3 regions of the Clostridium sp. TJA020 genome follow, and region 3 is predicted to be linked to each of the others. Evidence: riboswitches for the same ligand, from Rfam matches in the RefSeq annotation. Region 3 holds a riboswitch; each other region holds the start of a gene.

Region 1 (7,792 bases), 180 kb from region 3:
CTGTTACTACTGGAATTATAGGTATTCTGTTTGCTAACTTAAATTCTCTACGCCATACTGCTGCTAATAATATAACTTTACTTGATATACTATAACAAATAAGTCCAAGACCAATTAATACTATCCCTGGTGCTATAAATGCATCATTAGTACAATTTATTAATACCATTGCTCCCCATAATACGTTTATAGTTCCAATTAAGAGCACAAATATACTCCACTTCCATCTTTCTTCATTAGTGAATATATTTTGTATTTGTCTAACTATACTTGCAACTAACGCTATTAAACATGAACATATAAGAGATAGACCAATAACTACATGTGCTGCTATAAAATATGGTGGTATACTCTCTTTAAATAACAAATAAAATCCTCTTAAAAAACCTATTATTGCACAAATAGCCGGAACTGCTATCAATATCTTTCCTTGAAAATCTGAAAAAGCATTTGTTTGTTTTTCACCATATTTTAATGTTGCTTCATTTTTTGTTATAAGTACAAACTTAGTTGATGCTGTTGCAACTGTGGAAACACAACAAGCTATTAAGCCTATAGCAAAAACAATATTTCCTGATACAAAATACGGTGCATTATCTCCAGCCGTTTTCCAAATATAAACTCCTGAAAATACAGTAAATAAACTAACTGCATATCCTATTATAGGGAGTAAAAATTTATAAAAATTATTATATTTGTTTATTAATTGTCTTATAATTGTTGCCGCTGTTGTAAATAAAGCAATACATATAGCAGTTAATGCTATAAGTACATGACTTGCAACAATATAACCTTTACCTGTCGTTTCTTCTAGCACCTTAACATAAAATCCATATGTTATACATATAGCTCCCATTATTAAAGGAACTAAACGAAAAAATACACTCATGAATCTATTCATATTTATCCCTCCATTTTCCTAGAGATAAATAAAAATCAAAATTATTTATTATACAAAATCCCTTTGATTTTTATTTATTATCCAATATATATAAATTATATGATTAGCCAAAATTGAAGTCAAAGAACTCATAGTTAAAATTTTTAAATAATTCCTAATCAAAATTTGATAAGTTGTAAATTTAACTAAAATCTATGAAAGTAGTATTTAAATAATTTATTTAAATAAAAAAGGTTTATTAAATAGATATCTATTTAATAAACCTCAAGCAATAAATTAATTATTTCATCATTGACATCATATTTTCTACAGTATCACCTGCAGCATTCATTAATCTTTTTCCTGCTCTTTTAACAGTTCTTTGTGTCTTTCTATCTAGTTGTGGTAATACTGCCATACTTATTGCTGTTCCTAGTGCTGCACCTGCAACCATTCCTTTGATTAATTTACTCATAAATAACACCTCTTTATAATAATTATTTTTGATGCTATATTTATGGTATGTAAATTATTACTTTTTAAACTAGGAATTATGTTTATATTTTATCATTAAATTCCAAGTGCTGATTTTGCCAAAATATCAGCTCTGTCATTAAATTTATCGCCACTGTGACCTTTTACCTTTTTAAATTTAATATTTATTTCTTTCATTTTATTTTGCATAAAACTATGATAATTTGAAGTTATTTCATTATTTCTTTTCCAAGTTCCTAATGCCCAACTTTCAATACCTTGATAATCATATACTATATAAACTTCATTGTATCCATTATTTATAGCATATTCTACTGCTTTCATTGATCCTAATACTTCTCCAGAAACATTTCTAAGTGGAATAGCCTTTTCATCATTTCCAGCTCCATTTTCTTCATATATAACTTCACCATTTTTTGTTGCTACAAGTCCATAAGAAAAGTTTTTCTTTTCTAAAGAAAAGCTTCCATCAACATATATAACTAAAGAATCTTTTAAATCTAATTCTCTATCTTCTTTATTTAACCTTGATGTTTCACTCACTATTTTTGGTTTTGAAAAATTAAAATCTCTACCTTTTCCTTCAGCATTAAGAAGTATAAATTCCTTCGCTTCATCCATAGTTTTAAAACTTTTATATATAGCTCCCTTAAATCCTATTACTTCTTTTTTGCATTCATCCCATGAAGTAAATATTTTAGGTTCTCCTGATTTTCCTTTATATACTGAATAAAACTTTGCCATTTATTTAATCTCCTTTATTAAAGTGTAGATAATTCTTCAAAAACACTATAAATTTTTTCTATATTTCTAGCTCCTGTAAAGTTAGTTACATATTCAAGACCACTTCTTAAAACTAAAATTAATTCCTCTTTACCTGACCAATTTTCTAATAATACATTTAAAGGTACCTCTTTTGAAATTCTATTTAGTGCAAAAAATAAAACTGCTAAATCATCAATTTTACCTATAAAAGGTATATTACTTGGTATCATATCAGTTGGACATACTATATATGCAATAGAAGCAGATACTGAAACCTTAGTTTTTATAGGAACTCTCTTATCTTTAAGAAGTCTTAATACAAGTGCTAATAAATCTGGTATTAAAAATAAATATTCTGAAAAATCTTTTGCATTCTCTGGAAGTTTATTTTCTAATTTTTCTTTAACTTCATCTCTTCCTTTTGAATAATAATCATTTGCTTTATTTTCTATTATTTCATCTTCTTCTATAAATTCATTCTCTATTTTTTCATTTAATCCTATATTTTCTTCTAATGAAAGTTCTTCTTCGCTTATATTATTGTCTAAAATTTTTTCATCATTTATATTTTCTTCTTTAACTTCTTCTTTCCCTTTATTTAAGTTTAATTTACTAATATTTATATCCACATTTTTTACAGTTGCATTTATCATTTTATCTTTAAAAAATATTTCTTCTACATTTATTTTTAAAAATGGAACACCTTTTAATAAATCATCTACATTTATAATAAGTTCATCTCTATTTTCTTCTATTCCTATATCTCCAAAAATATTTAATAATGATTTAAGTAATAAACTTCTAATCATTCTAATCATTCCAAGTTTATATACTTTTAATTTAGAAAATCTTCCATTAACCTTTCCATCTACCACTTTTAAATCATCTAAAGTAACTTCAAATTTTATTTTTATTATTTTAGTAAAGCTTCCTCTAATTAAAATATTTTCATCTATTATAACTTCATCTAATAATAAACCGTCAACTTTTACAAAATCATTTATTATACTTAAAATATCATTTCCAGTAAGACTTACTAATACATTTGATATATTCATAAAGTTTTCCTCCCCAAATATCCTTTTTAAATTTTACATATGTTTTTGTATAATGAAATTATAACAAAAAAAAAGCTAAATAAGGAATAAATTTAACCTTATTTAGCTTCATTTAATATATATTACATTAAATTCTTCTATTTTAACTAATAATTTTTTAATATTAAAATTTAAATTTACATTTTATGATAATATCTTAATTTATAAAATATATAAATTAAAATTATTCTATCATTAAAATACAGGTATTACAGCCCCATCATATTTACTATTTATAAATTCTTTACACTCATCAGATGTTAAAGCTTTATTTAATGCTTTAATTTTTTCACTATCTTTATTATCTTCTCTTACAGCTATTATATTTGAATATAGCTCAGCTGCTTTTGAATTTTTATCTTCAATTATCAAGGCATCCTTTTTAACTGAAAATCCAGAATCAATTGCATAATTACCATTTATTACAGCAGCATCTACATCTTCTAATGACCTTGGTATTGAAGCTGCTTCTAACTCTTTAAATTGTAAATTCTTTTTATTCTCTGTTATATCTTTTGGAGTTACAAGCTCTCCTTCTTTAATTTTTATAAGTCCTTTTCCTTCCAAAAGCCTTAAGGCTCTTGCTTCATTGGATGGGTCATTTGGTATTGCTATTAAAGCTCCATCTTTAAGTTCCTCTATACCTTTAATCTTTTTTGAATATAAACCTAATGGCTCTAGATGCACTTTTTCAGTATAGTTAAGTCCTAAGTTCTCTGCCTTATTTTGTTCATTTAAATATGGAATATGCTGAAAATAATTTGCATCAAGACTTCCTTCTGAAAGTGCTTTATTTGGTGTTACATAATCAGTAAATTCTTTTATCACAACTTTATATCCTAAATCTTCAAGTTGTGGTTTTATATGTTCTACAATTTCCTTATGTGGTACAGGCGATACACCTATAGTTATTGTTTTATCATCTGATGACTTATTTCCTCCGCATGCTACTAATGATAATGATAACGCCCCAATTAATATACTTGTTAATAATCCTTTTCTTTTCATAGTTAAATTCCCCCTCTTTATTTATTGCTTATATTTTATTTTGAAAGTTTTTTATAAAAATAATTACCAAGACATTGTAATCCTTGTACTATAACTATTAAAATTATTATAGTTACTATCATATATTCAGTTTGATATCTATGATATCCATATCTTATTGCTACATCTCCAAGTCCACCACCAGCTACTGCCCCTGCCATAGCTGAATATCCAATAACGCTTATTATAGTTAAAGTAAGTCCAGAAACCATACTTGGCATTGCTTCTTTAAACATAACTTTAAATATTATTTGTTTGTCTGTTGCTCCAAAAGATTTTGCTGCCTCTATAACACCCTTATCCACTTCTCTTAGTGAAGCTTCAATTATTCTTGCTATAAAAGGTGCTGTTGCAATTGAAAGTGGTACTATCATAGCTTCTTTTCCAATAGTTGTCCCAATTATAAATTTACTTAATGGAAAAAGCGCTACCATAAGTATTACAAAAGGAAAACTCCTAAGGGTATTTACCACAAAATCTAAAATTCTATAAACACTTTTATTTGGCCTTAAACCATCTTCTGCTGTTAAAGTTAAAACTATTGCAATTACAAATCCCCCTATAAAAGCAAAAACTGTTGATAATATAACCATATAAAAAGTTTCTATCGTAGCTACTAATATTTCATTAAACATTAAATCACCTCCCATTCAACACTTTTATTTATAAGATAATTTATTACATCTTCCTTTTCCTTCTCCGAAACATTTATTACTAAGCTTCCTAAAACATCATCTCCAAACTTTTCAAGTCTTCCACAAACAATCGAAAAATCTAAATTCATCTCTCTTGCCATTTTTGTTATAATTGCATTTTCAGAAAAACTTTTTGGAAAAAATATTCTTATATTAACCCCTTCCTCTGGTAAAGTATCATCATCTTCTCCTAAAAATTTTCTAAGAGAAACTCCTGGTTTTAAAAATAACTCTGAAGCTTTTCCTTGTGCTTTAACTACTCCCCCTTCTAAAAGAGTTATATTTTCGCAAATATCTTTTACAACTTCCATCTGATGTGTTACAACAACAATTGTTATTTTTAATTCTTTATTTATTTTTGATAAAAGTGCTAATATATCTTTTGTTGTTTTTGGATCTAATGCTGATGTTGCTTCATCACAAAGTAAAATTTCTGGCTTTAATGCTAAAGCTCTAGCTATTGCTACTCTTTGCTTCTGGCCTCCACTTAATTCCTTTGGTTTACTATCTTTTTTATCCTCTAGTGAAACTAATTTTAAAAGTTCTAAAACCCTTAAATTTATATAATCTTTTTTATATCCCCAAACTTCAAGAGGTAATGCTATATTTTCATATACTGTTTTTCTATCTAAAAGATTAAAACTTTGAAAAATCATCCCCAAATTTTTTCTAATATTTCTGATATCCTCCTTACTTAAATTTTTTATTTCTTTTCCTATAACTTTTAAACTACCCTCATCATATTTTTCAAGACCATTTAAGCATCTAAGTAAAGTTGATTTTCCAGCTCCACTATGTCCAATAATTCCATATATATCTCCTTTTTTAATGTTAAGTGATATATTATTTAAAACTTTAAAATCCCCAAATGTTTTAGATAATCCTTTTATTTCTATCAAACCTATATACCCCCTTTTTGTTAAAAATCTCTTTTTAATGTATTAGTTTAAAATAAAAATGCGCTAGAGAATAATATCTCTAGCGCATATAAGTATAACTTGCCCTATAAAATTACTCTCTCATCTATCAAGTATATGAATACTTGCAGGATTTGGCACCACATATAAAGTAATAACTTTAAATCATTACTAATTACATAGGTTGCCGGGCTTCATAGGGCCAGTCCCTCCACCGCTCTTGATAAGAACCTAATATTTCATTTTCAAACTTCTTGTATAATAATATAATATCTTATACATTTATTGTCAATAAGTTTTAAAAATTTTTATATAAATAGTTTTCTATATAAATATTTTTTATATAAATAATCTATGTCTATTAATTAAAACTGTTACAATTTTATTTATTAAATAACTTTCAAAATTTAAGTTTTAATAACTTCATAACTTAGAATATTTCTGTTTCCTCTTCAATATCTACAATTTCACCATCACAATTTTCTTCAATAAAATCTATAATCTTTTCTTTCATAGAATGAGCTATTTTTACATCTGTGCAAACTGCTGATATACCAATTACCGCCATCTTGTGTTCATCTTGTCTATCTACTTCACCAACAGATATATTAAATTTATTTTTTAATTTTTGAGTTATGCTTTTTACAATCATCCTTTTTTCCTTTAAAGAATTTACCCAAGATGCTCTAATTGTTATTTTCATAAGTAAAATATCCATAAATACCTATTTCCTTTCTATAAAGTATTTTTTTGATATAAGCAATTTATATTTTTATAATAATACATATTCTAACCAATATAAATTGTATTACTTATAATTTCACAAAAAATAATCAACTTATTCACAAAATTTGTAATTAATGAATAAGTTGATTATATTGTTTAAAAAAGCATAAAAATTTAATATTCTATTACTTTTAAGCTAATGCAATTACTTCTATTTCAACTTTTGCATCTAATGGTAATTTAGCTACTTGAACACAGCTTCTTGCTGGTGGTTCTCCTTCAAAAAATGTAGCATAAACTTCATTAACAGCTACAAAATCATTTAAATCTTTTACAAAAACTGTAGTTTTTATAACTTTATCCATATTTGTTCCAGCTTCTTCAAGTATTGCCTTTATATTATTTAAACTTTGCTTAGTTGCAGCTTTTATTTCTGTAACTAATTCTTTAGTTTCTGGATTTATTGGAATTTGTCCTGATGTATAAACTAAATTTCCAATTTTAATTCCTTGAGAATATGGTCCAATGGCAGCTGGTGCCTTATCAGTTTTTATTATTTTTTTATCCATAAAAATCCCCTCCAATTTATATCATTTTCTTTATTATAGGTTAATTTTTTTAAAAAGTCTAAATATTTTAATTATTTTTAAAAAATACTTGACTCAAAAATTTACAAAAATGTTATAATGTTTGTGAGAATAATACATGAGAGAGGTGTTATGTATGCATTTAGATAATATTAAAGCTGCTAGAGAAAAAATTCAAGATGTGGTTGTAAAGACACCATTACTTTATAGTAAATTCTTCTCTGAAAAAAGCAACAATAATGTTTATATGAAATGTGAAAATTTACAATTGACTGGCGCCTATAAATTAAGAGGTGCGTTAAATAAGATGATGAGTCTAACTGATGAAGAAAAATCAAAGGGTGTTGTATGTTCATCAGCTGGTAATCATGCTCAAGGAGTTGCTTATGCTGCAAATCTTATGGGAATAAAATCAACCATAGTTATGCCAACAACTACTCCATATTTAAAGGTTAAGTCTACTAAAGACTTAGGTGGAAACGTTATATTAAATGGTAAAGTATATGATGATGCATATAACTTTGCAAAGCAAATAGAAAAAGATGAAGGTGCTGTATTTTTGCACCCATTTAACGATATAAAT
Region 2 (7,792 bases), on a different contig from region 3:
TAGAAGACTTATTAAATGATGCTGACAAAGTTAAAGCAGTAGCAGAATCACTTAAAGACGAAGATGATATATTCTTCTTAGGTAGAGGAATGGATTTTGCTCTTGCATTAGAGGGATCATTAAAATTAAAAGAAATATCATATATTCATTCAGAAGCTTATGCTGGAGGAGAATTAAAGCATGGTCCAATTGCTTTAATTGAAGAAGGAACAAAAGTTGTTTCAGTTCTTACTCAAAGGGATCTAATGGATAAGATGATAAGTAATGTAGTTGAAATAAAATCAAGAGGAGCTATAAACTTTGGAATAACATTTAGAGGAAGCGAAAAAGCTCAAGGGGTTTTAGATGAAGTACTATTTATACCAGAAACTATAGATATGTTTGCTCCAATTCTTGCAGCTGTTGAGTTACAATTATTAGCATATTATGTAGCAAGTCTTAAAGGATTTGATATAGATAAGCCAAGAAATTTAGCTAAATCAGTTACAGTTGAATAATGCTCAATAAAGATGTATAATATCTGAGTTGAGATAAATTTCCAATAAAGATAAGGAGTGGGTTTTTTATGAGAGATGAATTAGTAAGATTAATTAAAGAGTATAAGGATACTGGCAGATGTTTGAAATCGGGTTTAGAATGGATGCCTGATAATGAAGCTGCAAAATCCAAAATTGATATAATAAATATGGTCATTGAAGATTTAGAGAATATAATTAAGTAAATTAATTTAAAAGCTTATGCATTTTTGGCATAAGCTTTTATTTTTATAAATTTTAAAAATTATTTTAATAGTTAGTATATAATTTAGGTTCATAATTTAAGAAAGTTTTTATTAAAAAATATGTATTTAATACTATACAGGATTAAATTAAATAAAATAAAGTAAGAATTTATTTTAAAATGACAATGCGTTGCTGTATGATAATAATATAATGAATAATAAGAAGGAGCATTAAACATGGTTAATATATCAAATTTAATTTTCAAAATATTAGAGTTAGCTATATTGATATTTTTAATTTATATAAAAAAAGATGATTTAGAAGAAGTTTACGGTGAAGAATTTAATAAAAAATATCCTAATAATTTAAATAAATTCTTATATGTATTTATATTATTTTTATGTTTATTATTTTTCACATTAAGAGGGATTGATTCTTGGCTTTATAATGCATTTACTAATTTGATTTTAATGTTAATATCTATGATATTTTTATTAAAATCAAAAGAATATATAAAGTCTGTTAAATTAAGAAAATATGCTATTAAAGAACTTTTACTTTCAGTAATAATAATTATAGTAATTTTAAAATATTTTTTAATAGAAGCTTTTAGTAAAATTATTTAATTATTTTTATAGACAGGGGAAAAGATAATGAACAATAAGAGAGATATTAGAAGATATATTTTAGATAAAAGAAATAAAATTAGTAATATAGAAAAAGAAAAACTAGATAATGAAATTATATATAAATTTATAAATAGTGATGAATACAATGAGTCAAAAGTTATTTTTTCTTATATAGGATTTGGTTCAGAAATAGACACAGAGATAATAATAAAAGATGCATTAAATAAAGGAAAAACTGTATGTGTTCCAAAAGTAAAAGGAAAAGATATGTTACTTATAAAGATAAATTCATTAAATAATTTAATAAGAAGTAATTATGGAATATTAGAGCCTAGTGAAAATGAATCTAATATGAATATAAAAGATTTGGACTTAATAATTATGCCAGGAGTAGCTTTTGATAAATTTAAAAATAGAATAGGGTATGGTGGAGGATATTATGATAGACTTTTATGTAGTTCCAATGTAAATATTAATAAAGTTGTATTAGCTTATGATTTTCAAGTTTTAGAACATATATCAACTGAGGAACATGATATAAAAGTAGATAAAATAATAACAGAAAAAAGGATAATTAAATAATAAATTGCATTAAAAAGAGCTTAGAATTTCTAAGCTCTTTTTTAAAATTATCTTTCTTTATTAGCAATTTCCTTAAGTAATCTAGCTTTGAAGCTTTCAAAATCAATTGAACCTTCATCATCATTTTTTCTACTTCTTACTGAAACTGTATTGTTTTCAGCTTCTTTTTCTCCAACAACTAAGATGTAAGGAGTTCTTTCAAGTCTAGCTTCTCTAATCTTATAACCAAGTTTTTCAGCTCTATAGTCTCCTTCAACTCTTACACCGTTATTTCTTAAATCTCTAACGATTTTTTCAGCATAGTCATTATATTTATCTGATAATGGAAGAACTTTTGCTTGAACTGGTGCAAGCCAAGTTGGGAATGCTCCTGCATATTTTTCAATAAGCATTGCTAAAGTTCTTTCGTAACATCCAATTGATGATCTGTGAATTATATATGGACGTTTCTTTTCACCATTTTTATCAATATAAGTCATGTCAAATCTTTCAGCTAAGGCAAAGTCTATTTGTACAGTTATTATTGTATCTTCTTTTCCATGTACATTCTTAAATTGAATATCAAGTTTTGGTCCATAGAATGCAGCTTCATCATCAGCTTCAACGTAATCTATATTTAAGTGATCTAATATATTTCTCATTATATCTTGAGTATTTTCCCAAGCTTCTGGATTATTTATATATTTTTCAGTGTTATTTGGATCCCATTTTGAGAATCTATAAGAAATATCTCCATCTATTCCTAAAGTACTCATTATGTAATCAATTAGGCTTACAACACCTTTAAATTCTTCTTCTAATTGTTCAGGAGTACATACAATATGACCATCTGCTAAAGTAAATTGTCTAACTCTTATAAGTCCATGCATTTCTCCTGATGATTCGTTTCTAAATAGAGTAGAAGTTTCAGCAAATCTTACAGGAAGATCTCTGTAACTATGTTGCTCTGAATTATAAATTGCATATTGGAATGGGCAAGTCATAGGTCTTAAAGCAAATACTTCATCATCTTTATCTTCATCACCTAAAACGAACATTCCATCTTTATAGTGATCCCAGTGTCCTGAAATTTTATAAAGGTCACTTTTTGCCATTAGAGGAGTTTTAGTTAAAACATAACCTCTTTTTTCTTCTTCATCTTCAACCCATCTTTGAAGAGTTTGAACTATTCTAGCTCCTTTTGGCATTAATAGAGGAAGTCCTTGACCTACATTTTCATCAGTAGTGAATAATTTTAATTCTCTACCAAGTTTATTATGATCTCTTTTTTTAGCTTCTTCCATAGCTTCTATATGAGCTTCTAAATCTTTATTTTTTAAGAATGCAGTTCCATAAATTCTTGAAAGCATTTTATTCTTTTCGTCACCTTTCCAGTAAGCCCCAGCACTTCTTAAAAGTTTTATAGCTTTCATTGGTTTAAGTGACATTATATGTGGTCCTGCACAAAGATCAGTAAAATCTCCTATCTTGTAGAAAGATATTACTTCGTCTTCACCTAAGTCATTTATAAGTTCAACTTTATAAGGTTCATCTTTCATAAGTTCTAAAGCTTCATTTCTTGGAAGTTCAAATCTTTCTATTTCAGGGTTTTCTTTAATTATTTTTTTCATTTCAGCTTCGATTTTAGCTAAATCTTCTGTTGAGAAGGCACCTTCTTTATCAAAATCATAATAAAAACCATTTTCTATTGCTGGTCCTATAGCGATTTTTGTATTTGGGAATAACCTTTTTACAGCATAAGCTAATACATGAGAAGCTGTATGTCTTAAAGCATCTTTTCCTTCTTGTGAGTCAAATGTGCAAAGTTCAAGCTCGCAATCTTCATTTATTGGTTGACGTAAGTCAACAACTTTTCCATCAATTTTAGCACAAAATGTGTTTCTAGCAAGACCTTCGCTAATATTTTTTGCTACTTCTAATACTGATACATCATTTTCAAATTCTTTAATTGATCCATCTTTTAAAGTGATTTTAACCATTTTAAAAAACTCCTTTCTGAAATTTATTTTAAACTTAAATTTAATTACTAAATAAAAAAACTTCGTCTCAAAATTTAGAGACGAAGTATAATATCCGTGGTTCCACTCTAGTTACTCTTAAAAATAAAGAGTCACTTTAATATGTCGTAACGTGACAATTACGGGCTGGATTAGAGCCACTCCGAGGTAGTTTTCAGCTAAGCTTATATAAAAACACTTACAGCTAATGTGTTTTCTCTCTTAATATAAGGGGTTAACTTACTCTTCTCATCAATGCGTTTAATATAAATTTATATAAAATAATTTATCTTAATTATAATCATACAATTTTAAGATGTCAATAAATGCTTTCACAAAGTTCTTCGATTTCTATATTTTGCAATAATTCTTCAGAATAATATGCTTTTCCCATCAATATAAAAATAATTTCCTCTTTTTTATAGCCTTCTTTGTATAATTTTAAGTCTTTTGTCAAACGCTTAATTATATTAGTTGATGCATTTAATATTATACAAAGTTCTTTAAATGAATAAAATCTTTTTGGTAATAGCTTGTATAATTTTTTTTGAAAATTAATTTTATAAAATATATCTGTTTTTAGACAATGATGGGGCCCTTTTTTTCCACGATGATGTTCAGGACATAGATACATATAATTTAGCTCTATATCAAATCCTCCCTCACTTCTATGAACTATATGGTGGATATCGGCTTTTTTATTGCATATTTCACAAAAATACAAATGATTAACCTCCTTAAAGTTTTATGTTATTTACAGAATATTAATATAAATATTTATAAAAATCAAGAATAGAAACAATAAAAAGTAGTATAATATACTATATAGGGTGTATTGTATAGCATATACTTTATAGTATATTATATTGAGATTTATGAGGAAAGGTGATATTTATGAAGGATAATTACAATTCATTCAGTTTTTGGGGCAAAAATGTAAATGATTGCAATGCTGTGAGAGGGCATGCATTCACACATGAAATGCCTAATTCAAAGTCTGTATATATACATGCTTTGATTTTCTCAAATAAAAATGGGATAGAGAGTTTGTATTCATACTTCCCAAATTCCAGAGCCCTTTTAGGTTATCTCCAACATTCATTTATGCAAAAAGCCTTTTATAATTGGGCAAATGGTACAGAAAAATTAATTATGAAAGTACCAGTTTCACCAACAAAAGAATTAATTAATAACTTATATTCTAAAGGTAAAATCACAAAAAAAGAAAAAGAAATTATGAAAGAACAGTATGATGAATTAAGTTATATGTGGGATAAGCCAGAAGATGAAATTTTAAATGAACTTAAAACTTTTACAAGAAAGTTCAATAAAGCTTGGCTTGGAGATAACAGCAAATTTTTGTATATAAAAGTATTTAAAAGAGCTTCAGATTTAGCAGATTTTATAAAAGATTCAGTAATTATGACTGGAAAATGTGAAGAGTTTAAAAATACTATTGGAATTTCAACAGAAGATTTTGTTGAGATATCACATAAAATTTCTCATGATAAAGAAGCAGCTAATGTATTTAGAAAGGTAATACTAGATAAACTAACTGAGGTATTATAAATAAAAAAGTATAGGATAAAACTTAAATTTTATCCTATATTTTATTTGATTAAAGGTATAAATAGGGATTTATGAAAATAAAAATATATTGACATTAATGGTTAGTACTTGTTACAATAAATTAAAAATTAAATAAAGTCTTATCAAGAGTGGTGGAGGGACTGGCCCTTTGAAACCCGGCAACCTACTAAATAATATAGGGAAGACTATAATTTTTCAATGTAATTAATTTTGCATTGGAAATTTGTCATACGATAAATTATTTGGTGTGGTGCTAATTCCAGCAGTTAAATACTGATAGATAAGTGGTGTTTATATAGAGTTTATAAAGCTTCTGATTTCTATCAGAAGCTTTTTTTATTAAAATTAAAGGGGGATTTTAAATTGAAAAATAATAAAACAGGTAGTGTATTGGCATTAATGCCATTATTAGTATTTATAGTTTCATATGTTTCAATATCTTTAATAGCAAAAGATTTTTATGCTGTATCTGTAATAATTCCATTTCTAATTGCAGCAGTTACGGCTTTGATTATGAATAATAAAATTAGTTTTGAGGAAAGATTACATATTTTTTGTAAGGGAGCAGGTAATCCTAATATAATTTTAATGATTTTAATATTTATATTAGCAGGAGCTTTTGCAAGTGTTGCGAAAGCTATGGGTGCAGTTGAATCAACAGTAAATTTAGGACTTTCTGTATTACCTCCAAATCTGTTAATTTCAGGTATATTTATAGTAGCTTGCTTTATAGCTCTTTCTGTAGGGACTTCAATGGGAACTATAGTTGCATTAGTACCAATAGCACTTGGTATATCTGAGAAAACTGGAATTGCGGTTGCTTTAGTGGTTGGCGCAGTAGTAAGTGGAGCTATGTTTGGGGACAATTTATCAATAATATCTGATACAACAATTGCAGCAACAAGAACTCAAGGTTGTGATATGAGAGATAAGTTTAGAATGAATTTTAAGATAGTTCTTCCAGCAGCTATAATTACAGCAATTATTTTTGCTTTTATAACAAGAGGAACACAAGGATTTAGTTTAGGAACTTATGAATATAGCATTATAAAAATAGTTCCTTATATAGGTGTTTTAGTAGCAGCTCTTTTAGGTGTTAATGTTATCTTTGTTTTATCATCAGGTATAATATTAGCCGGTGTTATAGGTATACTTACTTCAAGTTTTGATATAATTGGATTATTTCAAAATTTAGCTACTGGTATTAGTGGGATGAGCGAGCTTATAATAATTTCTTTATTAATATCAGGAATGATAGCTCTTATTGAATACAATGGTGGTATAGAGTATATACTTAACAAAGGAATGAAAAAATTCAAGACAAGAAGAGGAGCGGAGTTTGGAATAGCAGCTCTTACGAGTTTGGTTGATATATGTACAGCAAATAATACTATTGCAATAGTAACAGTTGGACCTATAGCTAAAAATATATCAGATGAATTTGACTTAGAGCCAAAGAGAATTGCAGGAATTATGGATATGTTTTCATGTGTATTCCAAGGAATAATCCCATATGGAGCACAACTTATATCAGCATCATCACTTGCTGGAGTATCTGCATTTCAGATAATGGGGTATTTATATTATCCATATCTTATGGGAATATCAGCTGTAATTGCAATATTTATATATTGGGCAAGAAATAAAGAAGCTAATATTGAAAAAGAAAATTTAAATTTTGTTGATAGTTTATAAATTATTTATATAAAAATATTTATAAAGAAAGAACACTATTTTAAAATAGTGTTCTTTTAATTATTTTAAAGTAACTAAGCATATACTTTGTGATGATATTCCAAGTCCCTCACCAGTAAAACCTAAACCTTCTTCAGTTGTAGCTTTTATATTAATCATATCAAAATCAATATTTAAAGCTTTGGCTATGTTTTTTCTCATTTCTTCTATATGTGGTGCCATTTTAGGTTTTTGAGCAATTATTGTTGAATCGATATTAGTTATTTCATACCCGTTTCTATCTAAAAGTTTCCCTACTTCTGATAATAATTTTATGCTAGAGATTCCTTTGTATTTTGGATCGTTATCTGGAAAATGTGTACCTATATCACCAAGAGCTGTTGCTCCAAGTAGAGAATCCATTATAGCATGAACTAATACATCTGCATCAGAATGCCCAAGTAATCCAAGTTCATAAGGAATATTTACTCCACCAAGTATTAAATCTCTATTTTCTACTAAACGGTGTACATCATAACCTAAGCCTATACGCATATATAATCACCTCTTTGATATTTCTTTTATAAGTTTAGCATAA
Region 3 (7,792 bases):
TTTGAAATAACTTTTGCAATATCAAATACAAATGATAGTCTTATTGAGCGTTTATAAAATAAATCTGCATGTTCATTTGAATCTATAATACCAACTATGGATTTTTGACCTACATCAGGTAATGATTTTCCTACACCTTTTCCAGGCCTAATAGGAAAATCTCGAATGTGAACTTCACCTATAGAAGATTCTTCACCTAAACAAGCATCTATACCTATAATGTATGAGTTAGGATGGTCAGATAATATAGACTTTAATTTTTTATCTATATTTAATGCATGAATTGGAGAGTCAATTGAACCATAAACAGGAATTGGTAGCATACTTTCTTTTAATAATGTTCCGACTAAAGGCCCAAGGCAATCACCTATACATTTGTCAGTACCTATACAAACAATAACTAAATTTTCAGAGAAGCATTCTAGTATAGATTGAGCAATTGTATAGTAAGCAAAAGGGTCATTGTAATGAACCTTTTTTTCCATATATACACCTCCTTGAAATATATATATGAAATTAAAATATAGAATAGAAGATATGAATAAGAAAAAGTAAAATGGACAATATCTAATATAGGAGGTGTACATAAATATGAAAAAATTAGTAATAACAATTTTACTAGCAATGGCAACATCCTTGACTATTTATTTTATTAGCTTTTGGACTCCTAGCAATAATATTATTGATATAGAAAAATCAAGAGTTAATAATGTAGGGGAAGGTAGTAATGAGAAAAATATAGAAGACAATAAAAAGAATGATGTTGTTAGTAAGGATAATATTAAAGATAAAGGGGATAAATCAAAATTAAGTGATGAATCTATTAAAAATAAAAAAGAAAATTTACTAAATGAGAAAGATAATAAATTAAACTATAATGAAGAAATAAAAAAAGATATTAATCATAACAATGAAGGTAAATCAAGCGAAGCGAGCGTAAAAATATTTAATGTAAATAAAAATGAGATATTTGAAAGTCTAAGTTTAAAAGATAAAACTAAGTTATTGTCTGTTGCAAAAAAGATATCAACAGTTGATGGAGAAAAAATAAAAAATAGTATTAAAAATGAAGATGAATTTAGAGGAGTTAGTGAAGCTTTTAAAATAATTAAGCTTAGGCTTACAAAAAAGGATTACAATGAAGTAAAAGAGATACTTTCACCATATATAAATATAGAATTATTAGAACAATTGGTATAATGTAAGTTTTATAGTAAAATGGTGAAAAAGATAGAATTTTAAAGTTAAATAAAAATAATTCTGTTAAATGGCATAGTTTTTAATTTGAAATAAATATGAGTTAACTATATACTAACTATTGTCGGTTGAGCGAGTAAGCCAAACGACTTAAAACTTTAAAAGATGGTGGAGTTCCCGAGTGGCCAAAGGGGGCAGACTGTAAATCTGTTGTCAGTTGACTTCGAAGGTTCGAATCCTTCCTCCACCACCATTTATTTGTGGGCGCATAGCTCAGCTGGGAGAGCACCTGCCTTACAAGCAGGGGGTCACAGGTTCGAACCCTGTTGTGCCCACCACAAACTTTAAAAGTTAAAAATAAATGCGCTGATGTGGCTCAATTGGCAGAGCAGCTGACTTGTAATCAGCAGGTTATCGGTTCAAGTCCGATCATCAGCTCCAAATTAGGTGGAGTTCCCGAGTGGCCAAAGGGGGCAGACTGTAAATCTGTTGTCAGTTGACTTCGAAGGTTCGAATCCTTCCTCCACCACCAAGCACTAAGAGTATTCTTAGTGCTTTTTTATTTTTCTTAGTACCTTGTTTGACAAAGTATATACCTTGTAATACAATGTATATATAATTATAAATAGATTTTATAAGGGAAGTGAATAAGATGAGTATAAAGGGTGTATATTTAAAAGAAATAAATAAGTTAAGTCGATTAATGAGAGAGAAAGATAAAAGAATATATGAAGAAATTATAATATATATGAGATTATCAGGTTTAAAGGATATAGATATAGAAGAAACTTTAATAGAAATAGGGGATATGATTATACAGGCAGAGAATGATAATAAAGATATAAATTATTTGATAGGAGATAATTATATACAATTTTGTGATAATATAATTAATGAAATAAAATCTAAGTATAGTAGATTTGATAAAATAATAAATAATTTTAAAGTTCAAGTATTTTTAATATCCATGGCTGTTTTATTTACTATAAATTATTTAATTACTCAAGGAATAACTTTATTCAAAGATAAAAGGTTTACTTTAAATTATAATCTTACAATTAATCAATTAATTTCAAATTTAATAATAAGTATAATTTGCTATTTAGTATTTTCAGAGATAAAAAAAGATTCTATAAAGAATTATAAAATCAAATCTGATGTAAATTTTAAAAAAATAGATAACAAATTAATAAAATTCATTATTTTATTTTCTATGATTTCATTTGCTATAATAATAACTGTTAAGACAATAGTTCCGCAAATAAATTTAATTGATACAAAAATATATTTTTTAGTATTACCATTTGGGATTTTATATGAATTAAATGAATATATTAATGAGAAAGAATATAAAAAAAGAAGAGGGATAAAGAAAGAGTTGATATAAATGAATAAAAAAACACAAATGCTTAAGGGAACATTAGAAGGGTGCATATTAGCTATAATATATAAGAAAGAAACTTATGGATATGAAATAATATCAACTTTAAAAGAATATGGGTTCGATAATGCTTCAGAGGGAACTATGTACCCTTTACTTTTAAGATTGGAAAAGTCCGGATTTTTAACTGCAACTATTAAGGATTCTGGTGTTGGTGCAAAAAGAAAATACTATAGTCTAACTGAAGAGGGAATAAATAAATTAAATAATTTTATAAAAAATTGGAATGAATTAAAAATGAATATAGATAATATAATCAGCTCAGTATAAATCGATTAAATTTAAATATAATTTAATGGATTTATATATTTAATTAAAATAATACAATATAAAAATATTGACTATTAAAAATCTATGTGTTAAAATTGCGATTAGTAAAATAATTAAATAAAGAAGCTCTTATCAAGAGAGGTGGAGGGAGACGGCCCTATGAAGCCCAGCAACCTACAAATATTTAAATATTATGTGTGGTGCTAATTCCAGTAGTTTATACTACAAGATAAGAAAGATTAGAATACAATCTCTTCTTATCGAAGAGTTTTTTTTATTGTAAAAATATTAGAAAATTCGGAGGAAAAAGGAATGAGAAGATTATTTACATCAGAATCAGTTACAGAAGGACATCCAGATAAAATCTGTGACCAAATTTCAGATTCAGTATTAGATGCTATATTAGCAAAGGATCCACATGCTAGAGTTGCTTGTGAAACATGTACAACTACTGGTATGGTAATGGTTATGGGAGAAATATCAACTAACTGTTATGTTGATATTCCTAAAGTTGTTAGAGAAACAATTAGAGAAATTGGATATGATAGAGCTAAATATGGATTTGACTGTGATACATGCTCAGTAATGACAACTATAGATGAACAATCAGGAGATATCGCTATGGGTGTTGATGAAGCACTTGAGTCAAGACAAGGAGAAAAAGATGAAGTTGAAGCAGTAGGTGCTGGAGACCAAGGTATGATGTTTGGATATGCTACAAATGAAACAGAAGAATTTATGCCTACTCCAATTGCTATGGCTCATAGACTTTCAAGAAGACTTACAGAAGTAAGGAAAAATGGAACATTATCATACTTAAGACCAGACGGAAAAACTCAAGTTACAGTTGAGTATGAAAATGATAAGCCAAAGAGAATAGATACTATAGTAATTTCAACTCAACATGATGAGTGTGCTACTTTAGAACAAATTCAATCAGATTTAAAAGAACATGTTATAAATGCTGTAATTCCAGCAGAATTATTAGATGAAAATACAAGATATTTCATAAACCCAACTGGAAGATTTGTTGTTGGTGGACCACAAGGAGATAGTGGATTAACAGGAAGAAAGATAATAGTTGATACATACGGTGGAATGGGAAGACACGGTGGTGGAGCATTCTCAGGAAAAGATGCAACTAAAGTTGATAGATCAGCAGCATATGCAGCAAGATGGGTTGCTAAAAACTTAGTAGCAGCTGGAGTAGCTGATAAATTAGAAATACAATTAGCTTATGCTATTGGAGTTGCAAAACCAGTATCAATTCAAGTAGATACATTTGGAACTGGAAAAATAGATGAAGCTACTATAGTTAATATAGTAGAAAAAGTATTTGATTTAAGACCAGGAGCTATAATAAGAGATTTAGATTTAAGAAGACCAATATATAAGCAAACAGCAGCTTATGGACACTTTGGAAGAACTGATGTTAAACTTCCATGGGAAGAGTTAAATAAGGTAGAAGAAATAAAGAAATTATTATAATTTAAAAAAGATGCCAGATTTCTGGCATCTTTTTAATCTTCTGAATTAAAATTTTTTAATTTTGGAAACTCACATTTATAGCATTCTATATTTCTTAAAAAGTCTAAACATTCTTTAAGGTTATTCTTTAATGTTAATCCATTTTCTTCTAATACTTCTATTAAATTTTGATTTTCAAATTCATAATATCTATAATATTCTCTAGCTGAATCCTCATAAGCTTTTAGTAAATTTTTATCTTTAAGGTTATTTTTAATTTCCTTACATAAAAAGAAATTGCAAACTGGAGTTCTAAATTGAGGTGGGATAGAGCATCCTTTACCATCTTCAACAAAAGGACATGCTTTAAAATGTATTGATAAATCTGTTCCTTTAAATAAATCACTTCTAGTATGGTTTTTAAATTTTTCATAGTTAATTTTATCAAAATATCCAATTGCTTGGATGTAATAATTAAAAATCTTTATGTTTTTGTTATTTAATATTCTTTTTATGACTAATTGTCCTTCTTTAGATTTAGTCATTCTTTGTAAATCAAATAAATTGAACTTAGGGATAATAAAAGCAACATCCTCTATGTTTAAATTTGCATAAACTTTCTGCAATATCACTATGACAATCATAGCATTTATCACAAAAATATCTGGGAATTTTTTCATTAGATTTTACACATAAAACCATAATAATATAACACCTTCTTTAATTATTTTATAGAATAATTTATTTTAAAAAGTATAAGTTAAGTATAAGATAAATATTTGTATTTTCCATAAAATAACTATGTATACAAAGTAAAAAAAGTCTTTGAATTATTTTGAATGAAAATGATTGACTTTGATTGAAAATGATTGTATTATATAGACAAAGAGGTGATGTAAATGTTATCTGAAGAAAGATTTGAAAGAATCTTAAAGCTTTTAGAAGAAAAAAATACAATTACAGTCACAGAATTAGTTAAAGAATTAGATACTTCTGAATCTACAATAAGAAGAGATTTGAATCATTTAGATAAAATGAGAAAACTTAAAAAAGTTCATGGTGGAGCAAAGTCAATAACTAGAACTTATGAAACTAGAGATGATGAAGTGATTGTAAGACAAGGTCTAAACGTAGATGATAAAATTAAAATAGCTAGATATGCAGCAAGTCTTATAAATGAAAGTGATTTTGTTTATATTGATGCTGGAACTACAACTGAACTTATGACAGATTATATAACTGAAAATAAAGCTATATATATAACAAATGGAATAGCACATGCTAAGAAATTAATTCAAAAAAAGTGTAAGGTATATATAATTGGTGGAGAATTAAAATTATCTACAGAAGCTATAATTGGAGTTGAGGCTATAGATAGTTTAAAGAAATATAATTTTACTAAAGGTTTTTTTGGAACAAATGGAATTGATAAAGACTCAGGATTTACAACTCCTGATATTCAAGAAGCATTAGTAAAAAGAGAAGCTGTAAATAGAAGTAATAAAGCCTTTATACTTGCAGATGATTCAAAGTTTGAACACATATCAGCAGTTACATTCGCAGAAATAGATAGAGCAACAATAATTACAACAAATCTTAAACATCAAGAGTTTAAGAAATATGCAGAAATATTGGAGGATAATTAAAAATGATATATACTATGACATTCAATCCATCATTAGATTATATAATGAAGGTTAAAGATTTTAATTTAGGAGTTGTTAATAGAACTTATGAAGAATCAATATTTCCTGGTGGAAAAGGAATAAATGTTTCAATAGTTCTTGGAAATTTAGGAATAGAAAATAAGGCGTTCGGATTTATAGCTGGATTTACTGGAGAAGAAATAGAAAAGAAAGTTAAAAATTCAGGATGTATAGCAGAATTTATAAAATTAAAAGAAGGTAATTCAAGAATAAATGTTAAGCTTAAGAGCAAAGAAGAAAGTGAAATAAATGCTCAAGGACCTAAAATTGATAAATATGCAATAGAAAGTTTATATAAAAAGTTAGATGAAATAAAAAATGGAGATATTTTAGTTTTGGCAGGTAGTATACCAAATACTTTACCATCAGATATGTATGAAAATATAATGAAGCACTTAAATGATAAGGATATAAAGGTTATAGTAGATGCAACAAAAGATTTATTATTAAATGTACTTAAATATAAACCATTCTTAATAAAACCAAATAAACATGAACTTGAAGAAATGTTTAACGTTTCAATAAATTCAGAAGAAGAAATAATTAAGTATGCGAAAAAACTTCAAGATATGGGAGCGATTAATGTACTAATATCAATGGCTGGAGATGGTGCAATACTTATAAATGAAAATGGAGAAGTTTTAAAACATAAAGCTCCTAAGGGAGAAGTTAAAAATTCAGTTGGAGCAGGAGATTCAATGGTTGCTGGATTTACAGCTGGATATATTATGAAACAAAATTATAAAGATGCATTGAAATATGGAATTGCAACAGGAAGTGCAAGTGCATTCTCAGAAGATTTAGCAACTAAAGAGAAAGTAAAAGAAATACTTGAAATGATAAGTTAAACAAGGAGGAAACGTTATGCGTATAATAGACCTTTTAAAAATTGAAGGAATTGAGTTAGATTCAAAAGTAACTTCAAAAAAAGAAGCATTAGATAAGTTAGTTGACCTTATGGATAAGGAAGGAAACTTATTAGATAAAGAAGTTTACAAGGAAGCAGTGCTTAAGAGAGAAGAATTAAGTACAACTGGTATTGGTGAAGGAATAGCAATACCTCATGGTAAATCAAAAGGAGTAAAAAATGCAGGACTTAGTTCAATAGTTGTAAAGAATGGTGTTGATTTTGATTCATTAGATGGGCAACCAGCTAAATTATTCTTTATGATAGCAGCACCAGAAGAGGCTAATAACTTACACCTTGATGTGCTTGCAAGATTATCAACTATATTAATGGATGAAGATTTTAGAAATGAACTTATAAATGCAAAAAGTAAAGAAGAATATTTAAAGCTTATAGATAACAAAGAAAAAGAAAAGTTTGAAACAGAGCAAAAGGAAGAAAATAGAGAAGAAGGATACAGAGTATTAGCAGTTACTGCATGTCCAACTGGTATAGCACATACTTATATGGCTGCAGAAAGCTTAGAAGAAAAAGCTAAGCAAATGGGAGTTTCAATAAAGGTTGAAACAAATGGTTCAGGAGGAGCTAAAAATGTTTTAACAAAAGAAGAAATTGAAAATGCAGAATGTATTATAGTAGCAGCAGATAAAAATGTTGATATGGCAAGATTTGATGGAAAAAGATTAATAAAAACTAAAGTTGCAAATGGAATTCATAAAGCTACAGAGCTTATTGAAGAAGCAACAAGTGGTAAGGCTCCAATATATCATGCTGATAAAAAATCAGAAGGTGGAGATGAGAGTA

Evidence for each region. Region 3 has a riboswitch for S-adenosylmethionine ahead of metK (methionine adenosyltransferase). Riboswitches for the same ligand answer to the same signal wherever they lie in the genome.
Region 1: another riboswitch for S-adenosylmethionine. It lies ahead of AC4FQ1_RS06775 (methionine ABC transporter ATP-binding protein); the one in region 3 lies ahead of metK (methionine adenosyltransferase).
Region 2: another riboswitch for S-adenosylmethionine. It lies ahead of AC4FQ1_RS10040 (Na+/H+ antiporter NhaC family protein); the one in region 3 lies ahead of metK (methionine adenosyltransferase).

The regions. Positions count from the first base shown of each region.
Region 1 is NZ_JBZEFC010000003.1:157,697-165,488, forward strand. It holds gene AC4FQ1_RS06745 (DUF2776 family protein) at 1-901, opposite strand, end outside; gene AC4FQ1_RS06750 (YtxH domain-containing protein) at 1,182-1,355, opposite strand; gene AC4FQ1_RS06755 (ribonuclease H1 domain-containing protein) at 1,451-2,119, opposite strand; gene AC4FQ1_RS06760 (YkvA family protein) at 2,137-3,198, opposite strand; gene AC4FQ1_RS06765 (MetQ/NlpA family ABC transporter substrate-binding protein) at 3,433-4,245, opposite strand; gene AC4FQ1_RS06770 (methionine ABC transporter permease) at 4,281-4,919, opposite strand; gene AC4FQ1_RS06775 (methionine ABC transporter ATP-binding protein) at 4,919-5,878, opposite strand; SAM riboswitch class I at 5,996-6,126, opposite strand; gene AC4FQ1_RS06780 (DUF503 domain-containing protein) at 6,327-6,614, opposite strand; gene AC4FQ1_RS06785 (RidA family protein) at 6,814-7,191, opposite strand; gene ilvA (threonine ammonia-lyase) at 7,346-7,792, shown strand, end outside.
Region 2 is NZ_JBZEFC010000006.1:71,213-79,004, reverse strand. It holds gene glmS (glutamine--fructose-6-phosphate transaminase (isomerizing)) at 1-497, shown strand, start outside; gene AC4FQ1_RS10070 (hypothetical protein) at 566-721, shown strand; gene AC4FQ1_RS10065 (hypothetical protein) at 959-1,348, shown strand; gene AC4FQ1_RS10060 (5-formyltetrahydrofolate cyclo-ligase) at 1,376-1,933, shown strand; gene thrS (threonine--tRNA ligase) at 1,981-3,912, opposite strand; T-box leader at 3,986-4,195, opposite strand; gene AC4FQ1_RS10050 (HNH endonuclease signature motif containing protein) at 4,250-4,654, opposite strand; gene AC4FQ1_RS10045 (hypothetical protein) at 4,825-5,499, shown strand; SAM riboswitch class I at 5,637-5,807, shown strand; gene AC4FQ1_RS10040 (Na+/H+ antiporter NhaC family protein) at 5,884-7,215, shown strand; gene ispF (2-C-methyl-D-erythritol 2,4-cyclodiphosphate synthase) at 7,276-7,749, opposite strand.
Region 3 is NZ_JBZEFC010000003.1:335,909-343,700, reverse strand. It holds gene yyaC (spore protease YyaC) at 1-485, opposite strand, end outside; gene AC4FQ1_RS07605 (hypothetical protein) at 592-1,200, shown strand; tRNA gene AC4FQ1_RS07600 (tRNA-Tyr) at 1,365-1,450, shown strand; tRNA gene AC4FQ1_RS07595 (tRNA-Val) at 1,460-1,535, shown strand; tRNA gene AC4FQ1_RS07590 (tRNA-Thr) at 1,563-1,638, shown strand; tRNA gene AC4FQ1_RS07585 (tRNA-Tyr) at 1,644-1,729, shown strand; gene AC4FQ1_RS07580 (hypothetical protein) at 1,850-2,584, shown strand; gene AC4FQ1_RS07575 (PadR family transcriptional regulator) at 2,585-2,908, shown strand; SAM riboswitch class I at 3,035-3,144, shown strand; gene metK (methionine adenosyltransferase) at 3,221-4,396, shown strand; gene AC4FQ1_RS07565 (hypothetical protein) at 4,429-5,055, opposite strand; gene AC4FQ1_RS07560 (DeoR/GlpR family DNA-binding transcription regulator) at 5,275-6,021, shown strand; gene pfkB (1-phosphofructokinase) at 6,024-6,929, shown strand; gene AC4FQ1_RS07550 (PTS fructose transporter subunit IIABC) at 6,946-7,792, shown strand, end outside.